DNA from 3 places in the Arthrobacter sp. Cza30 genome. Region 2 is predicted to be linked to each of the others. Evidence: riboswitches for the same ligand, from Rfam matches in the RefSeq annotation. Region 2 holds a riboswitch; each other region holds the start of a gene.
What was found. A riboswitch is a leader RNA that binds a small molecule or an ion and turns the genes downstream of it on or off. The one in region 2 is predicted to bind S-adenosylmethionine.
Positions count from the first base shown of each region.

Region 1: it holds a riboswitch for S-adenosylmethionine, as region 2 does, so the genes downstream of both, AC5RVZ_RS23510 (bifunctional o-acetylhomoserine/o-acetylserine sulfhydrylase) here and AC5RVZ_RS31245 (acyl-CoA dehydrogenase family protein) in region 2, are expected to answer to the same signal.
Region 3: it holds a riboswitch for S-adenosylmethionine, as region 2 does, so the genes downstream of both, AC5RVZ_RS06960 (flavin reductase family protein) here and AC5RVZ_RS31245 (acyl-CoA dehydrogenase family protein) in region 2, are expected to answer to the same signal.

Region 1 covers NZ_JBNHGA010000007.1:143,334-145,592, reverse strand. Annotated here, with positions in the region: gene AC5RVZ_RS23515 (VOC family protein) at 118-759, opposite strand; SAM riboswitch class IV at 986-1,100, shown strand; gene AC5RVZ_RS23510 (bifunctional o-acetylhomoserine/o-acetylserine sulfhydrylase) at 1,168-2,259, shown strand, end outside.
Region 2 covers NZ_JBNHGA010000014.1:71,518-73,776, reverse strand. Annotated here, with positions in the region: gene AC5RVZ_RS31245 (acyl-CoA dehydrogenase family protein) at 226-1,464, opposite strand; SAM riboswitch class IV at 1,539-1,653, opposite strand; gene AC5RVZ_RS31240 (CoA-binding protein) at 1,743-2,159, opposite strand.
Region 3 covers NZ_JBNHGA010000002.1:360,079-362,337, forward strand. Annotated here, with positions in the region: gene AC5RVZ_RS06955 (prephenate dehydratase) at 1-867, shown strand, start outside; SAM riboswitch class IV at 1,015-1,129, shown strand; gene AC5RVZ_RS06960 (flavin reductase family protein) at 1,182-1,688, shown strand; gene AC5RVZ_RS06965 (aldo/keto reductase) at 1,739-2,259, opposite strand, start outside.

The sequences.
Region 1 (2,259 bases), on a different contig from region 2:
AAACCTTGGCACTGCAGGACGATCTGGAGGGCTTGACCACTCAAAAGCTCCGTTTCGGGCGTCTGCTCCTTCTATAAAGTGGAGCGGACGCCCGAAACGGAGCGATGCCGCAAGGACTTACAGTTCGACGATCCCGTTGGCGGTTTCGAAGCGGACGGACAGGATGCCCGGCGTACCGTTCGGCGCCGACCATGCGACCTTGACGTCGTCCAGCAGGCCGTCGACCGGGGTGCCCAGCCAGTCCGCCACCCGGTCGGAAGAGCCGGCGATGGTCAGGCCGATCAGCTTGACCGTGGCGGGGCGGGCGTTGGACGGGTGCAGCGATTCGGTGCCGTCATCCCAGCGCAACATGTAGGGCACCTGCGGGTCGGCGATGAGGCCCTTGATCCCGATCTGCTGCCAGCTCAGTTCCTGCCCATCCGGGAACTTGCGGTTGCCGGGAACCGCGTGGCGGCCCAGCCGTTCTTCGAACGGGGTCAGGTCGTCGACCGCCACGCACCAGCCCATCCAGCCGCCGCCGGCTTCCGACCGCGCCCGCACTGCCTGGCCAAAGGGGGCTTTGTCGGAAGCGGGGTGGTCGAGCACCTCCACCACCTCCAGGTAATGGTGGCCGGTGAGGGGGAAGATCATATTGCGGGTGCCGAAGCGAGGGTGAACCCCGCCCTTGACGGCGTCGATGCCCAGGGCTTGGGCGATCCGCTCTGAGGTGGCAGCCAGACCGTCGGGTTCAGCAGCATAAGAAACATGGTCGAAGCGCATGGCATTATCTTGGCACTTTGTGAACCCGCTCTCGACTTAGGGTGACCTAAGTCACTCAGCTTGCGGCTCGTGCAAGGCGCGCCGTTCCCGGCAGCAATTCCGCCGTGCCCGACACGCCCCGGCAGCTTGACGTGCGGACGGTCGGACAGACCGCCCGGAGCTGGGTGCCCAGTCATAAGGTGTCATATTGTTGCGGCCGCCGGCCTGTCTGCGGAGACTGGAGGCAGGTCATGAGTGCCAGCGCAAAACCCCGGTTTGCTGGCCGGCAACCCTCCAACCGCGGTGGGGTGCCCCGGGTGAAGACCAGGCAGCCGCCACAAGGCGGTGCGCAAGCGCGGGTCACACCCGGGACAGACATGCCGGCACGGCCGGATCCCGGATGGCCCCTTCCAGTGAAGGAGTTGCACCATGTCCAATGCCGATTGGTCCTTTGAAACCCGTCAGATCCACGCAGGGCAGGAGCCGGACGCCGCCACGGGCGCCCGCGCACTGCCGATCTACCAGACCACCTCGTTCGTGTTCCCCAGCGCGCAGAGCGCGGCCGACCGGTTCGCCCTGTCCGAACTGGCGCCCATCTACACCAGGATCGGCAATCCCACCCAGGAAGCGGTCGAGACCCGGATCGCCAACCTGGAGGGCGGCGTCGGCGCCCTGCTGCTTGCTTCGGGCCAGGCCGCGTCGACGTTCTCTATCCTCAACCTGGCCGAGGCCGGCGACCATATCGTGGCCAGCCCCAGCCTGTACGGCGGCACCTACAACCTGCTGCGCACCACGCTGCCCAAGTTCGGCATCGAGGTCACCTTCGTCGAGGATCCGGACAACCTGCAGCAGTGGCGCGATGCCGTCAAGCCGAATACCAAGGCGTTCTTCGGCGAGGTCGTTTCCAACCCGCGCCAGGACGTGCTGGACCTGGAGTCGGTCAGCGCCATAGCCCACGAAAACGGCGTGCCGCTGATCGTGGACAACACCTTGTCTACCCCGTACCTGATCCGCCCGATCGAGTGGGGGGCCGACATCGTGCTCCACTCGGCCACCAAGTACCTCGGCGGCCACGGGACGGCGATCGGCGGCGTGATCGTTGATGCCGGAACGTTCGATTTCGCCGCCGACCCGGAGAAGTTCCCCGGGTTTAACACGCCGGACGACACCTACAACGGGCTGGTCTTCGCCCGCGACCTCGGCGTCAACGGCGCTTTGGGCGCCAACCTGGCCTACATCCTCAAGGCCCGGGTGCAGTTGCTGCGCGACCTGGGGTCCGCCATCTCGCCGTTCAATGCGTTCCTGATTGCCCAGGGGCTGGAGACGCTGAGCCTGCGCGTGGAGCGGCATGTGGCCAACGCGCAGAAGGTGGCCGAATTCCTGGAAGAGCACGACGACGTTGCCTCCGTCGCATACCTCGGCCTGCCCTCCAGCCCCTGGTACGAGCGCGGCCGCAAGTACGGCCCGAAGGGGACCGGCGCCATCGTCGCGTTCGAAATCAAGGGCGGCATCGAGGCCGGC
Region 2 (2,259 bases):
GTTCTCCTGGGGGTTCGGCGCGTGGGCGCGAGATGGGGCCCGGTTGAGGGCAGCGGTGATGGGGCCCGGGTTGAAGGCAGCGGTGATGGGGCCTGCGGATCGGGGGGCAGCGGTGGTGACCGCAGATTCGGGCAGCCCTGATGCAGCCTGCGAGTCGCAGCAGTCATGACCGGCCCGCGGGCTGCGGACGGTCAGGAGGTGACCCGCAGGCGCGGGCTGCGCCGCTCAGGTGTAGAGCGAAATCGGTTGGACGTCGCCGAGCAGGTAGTTGGCGCCGACCTCGACCTTCTTGTAGTCGACCGGGTCGTGCAGCGTGTGGGTGCGGATGTTGCGCCAGAAGATGTCCAGCCCGACCTCGGTTTTCGCGGAGGACGAGCCAGTGGTCTCGAAGATGCGGTTCGCCACGTCCACACCCACCTCGGTGGACACAACCTTGAGCCGCGCAATCTCGAGCGCGATGTCCGCCCGGGCTTCCGCGCTCAGCTGCGCGCCGGCGGCAATAACAGCGTCGAACCTGGCGTTCGTTCGGTCGGCCAGGGCTTCCACCGCGGCAACCCGCGAGACCAGCTCGCCGTAAACCCGCTGTGTCAGCGGATCCTGGGCATAGGTCTCCTGCGTGCTGAGGAACCAGGAGTTCCGGCGCGCCAGCGTGATCCGGCGCCCGCGGTCCAGCGCCCCCTGCGCGATGCCCAGGTAGAGGTTGCCGAAGGCCAGCTGGATGTAGGGGGTGACCAGCGTCGAGAAAGGCTCCTCCCCTACCTCGCCGATGATGTCCGCGGCGGTGACCTGCACGCCGTCGTACTTCACCGAACCACTGGCCGAGAGCCGCTGGCCGAGCGCATCCCAGTCCCCGAGGTATCCGATCCCCGTCCGGTCATGCTCCAGCGCGAGGGCCAGGAACTTGCCCTGCTGCAGTCCGGCCGCGATCACGGCGTTGACCAGGATGACGTCGCCGACGGAGGCGCCGGTGGAGAAGTGCTTGGTGCCATTCAGCCGGTAGCCGTCGCCGTCGGGAACCAGTTCTAAATTCGGGTCCACCGGGTTCACGGAGTCGCCCCAGGACCAGCGTCCCCGTGCGGAGCGGCGGAGCAGGCGCTCCTGCACCTGCGGATCACCGTAGAAGACGACCGCGCCCTGATTGGCGTAGTGGTAACCGAGTATTTGCGCGATCGACGCGTCGGTGCGGGCCAGGATGCGCACGGCGTGCAGCGCGCTTTCCCAGTGCCCGCCCTCGCCGCCCCATGCGGCCGGGATGATCAGGTTGAGCAGCCCGGAGTTGCGCAGCAGTTCCACCTCGGCGTGTGGGTCGGCGTTGCGGCGGTCGCGCTCCAGCACGTCCGGCGCCAGCGCGGCGGCAACGCCTTCGGCTATCTGCTGCCAGTGGGCCAGTTCCTCGGCGGTGGCCTGTCCGGTCCACGGGGATCGGCGGGTCTGCGGGTTGTTTTCGGTCACGACGGCGGTCATGTCGGCTCCTCAAGGCGGGGCTCCCGCAGGGCCGCGGCGCAGCAACCGTCACGGTTGGGGACGCAGCCCGGAGGGGGCCGTACTTGCCGGGCACGGTGTTGTGCGCGGCCGGATCCTCATCTGGGGCACCCCGCTACGGGAGAGGGTTGCCGCCCAACCAGCCAGAGCTTGTCGTTGGGACTCTTGATCTCGGAGTCGAGTATGCCGGGGCCGATCCGGCGCACGGAAGCACGTGACAGGCCGTGACGTTCCGCGGCGCAATGTTACGGGCGCCCGACCTAGAGGCCGAGGCGCGGGGCCTCGATGGCTGGGCAGGTATCCATGACGACGTCCAGGCCCGCCGCCCTGGCCCGTTCCGCGGCGGCTTCGTCGACCACGCCCAGTTGGAGCCACACCGCCTTGGCACCGATTTCGATAGCCTGGTCCACCACCGGGCCCACCTTCTGCGAGTTCACGAAGCAGTCCACCACGTCGATCTCGCCGGGAATGTCCCCGAGCTTTTGGTAACCGGTCAGACCGAGGACGTCGTCGCCCTGCAGGTTGACGGGGACGACTTCCATGTCCAGTTGGTCCATCAGGTACCGGGAGATGCGCATGGCCACCCGGTGCGGGTTCGTGGACAGGCCGACGACGGCCCAGCGGCCCGGCGTGCTCAGCAGCCGGTAGACGACCTCGGGGTCATTTTGGTGTGCCATGGCGCCACCCTACCTGCGACTCTTCGGCACCGGAACCGCCCGCACACCCCGCATCACCGAGAGGCGGATAAACCCCTCCCCCGGCAGCCCGGGCCATCCG
Region 3 (2,259 bases), on a different contig from region 2:
GCTCCTGCAATTGCGTACCAAGGTGAACCCGGCTCGAACTCCCACATGGCTTGCCTGGAAGTGCGCCCCGGTTGGGACGCGGTGCCGTGTGCCAGCTTCGAGGATGCGTTCGCTGCCGTCACCGGCGGCGAGGCCGAACTGGCCATGATCCCCATCGACAACTCGATCGCCGGCCGGGTGGCGGACATCCACGCGCTGCTGCCGAAGACCACCCTGCAGATTGTGGAGGAATTCTTCCTGCCCATCCGGTTCAGCCTGCTGGGCGTACGCGGGGCCACCGTGGAGCAGGCCCGGGAGGTGCACAGCCACATCCACGCCTTGGGCCAGTGCCGCAAGCTGATCCGCAGGCTCGGGCTCACTCCGGTCATCGCCGGCGACACCGCGGGTTCGGCCCGGGAGGTGGCCGAATGGAACGACCCGACCAAGGTCTCCCTGGCACCGCCGATGGCCGCCGAACTCTACGGTCTGGAGGTTTTCGCGGAAAAGGTCGAAGACGATCCGACGAACACCACACGGTTCGTGGTGCTGGCCGACCGCCGGCCGGTCCCGTCCCGCGAGGAACTTCCCGGTCCGGCGGTGACCAGCTTCGTGTTCCGCGTGCGGAACGTGCCGTCGGCGCTCTACAAGGCGCTGGGCGGTTTCGCCACCAACGGCATCAACATGACCAGGCTGGAGAGCTACATGGTCGGCGGCGAGTTTGCCGCCACCATGTTCATGGTGGACGTCGAAGGCCACCCGGACGATCCTGCCATGGTCCACGCCTTCGAGGAACTGGACTTCTTCACCACCGAGATCCGCCTCCTGGGCGTTTACCCGGCGCATCCGTTCCGGCGGCAGACCGTGCGCGCCGGCGCCGCCGCACAGTAGCCGTGGCGGCGGCCGCCCGTGGGCCGCAGCCGTAGCGCCGCAACCGTCGGGGCAGCCGTCGCGCGGCTGCCGCCGGTAAAACGCTGCATTTGACGAACTGTTACCGGCGTTTGACCCAGGCCCTTCCCCGCTCTTAGCGTGGAGGCGAATCAAGAGCGCCAACTTCACAGCCCTGGCTGGTTGGCCGGCAACCCTCTACCGTAGCGGGGTGCTCCAGGTGATGATTCGGCCCGCCGGGTATGTCGGCAGGCAAGTACGCGTATCCACCCGCAGCAGCTCGGCCGCAGCGGATGCGCCCAAGCCCCAAGGACGCCATGTCGCTACACCATGACCTGACCCCCAACACGTTGCGCTCAGCCTTCGGCCGCTTCCCCTCGGGCATCGCGGCGCTGTGCGCGATCATCGACGGCGAGCCGCAGGGCATCGTCGCCTCCTCGTTCACCGTGGGCGTCTCCCTCGAGCCGCCGCTGGTGATGTTCGCCGTGCAAAACACCTCACGGACCTGGCCGCTGGTCCGCCGGGCCGACCGGATCGGCGTCTCGGTCCTCGGCACCGGGCACGACGGCGTCTGCCGCCAGATCGCGTCCAAGAACGGGGACCGCTTTGCCGGCCTGAGCCTGCACGGCACGGACGACGGCGCGCTTTTCCTCAACGACGCGGCGCTCTGGCTGGACTGCTCGGTGCACCAGGAAGTCCCGGCCGGGGACCACCACGTCGTGCTGCTGCAGGTGCACGGCCTGTCCACGCACGACGGCACGCACGAGCCGCTCGTCTTCCACGATTCCGCATTCCGCCGGTTGGAACAGCCGGCCTTCGTCTAGGACGCTTGGTCCCGGCCCAGCCGGCAGCGGGCTGGGCGAGCCGCGGGCAGCTACGGCAGCGGCCTGCCGCGGGCCGCCACCCACAGGGAGTACCACTCCTCGCGGGTCATCGATGCTCCAACCGCCTCCGCCTCGGCACAGGCCCGGATCCGGTCCGGGCTGCTGGTGCCGACGACCGGCCGGATGCCTGCCGGATGCCGCAGCAGCCAGCCCAGCACCACGGCTTCGGGCGGGCAGCCCTTGTCCCGGGCAAGTTCCGTGACCAGGGCTGCCGTTGCATGGTCGGCCGGGGCTGTGGCATCCGCGGGCGCGGAAGCATCCGGTATCGCGGCCTCCGCTGCCGCGCGCCCGCTGTACCGGCCCTGGGCCAGCGCGCCCCAGGCCTGCAGCTCCACCCCGTGGGCGGCGCAGTATTCCAGGGTGCCGTGCGGGAAGCCGATCCCCGTTCCCTCCGGGTGGTTCACCAGCACCCCCGACTCCAGCCAGTCGCGTCGGTACAGGCTCATTTCCAGCTGGTTCACCGCCAGCGGTTCATCCAGCGCCGCCTGCAGCCAGCGCATCTGTTCGCCGG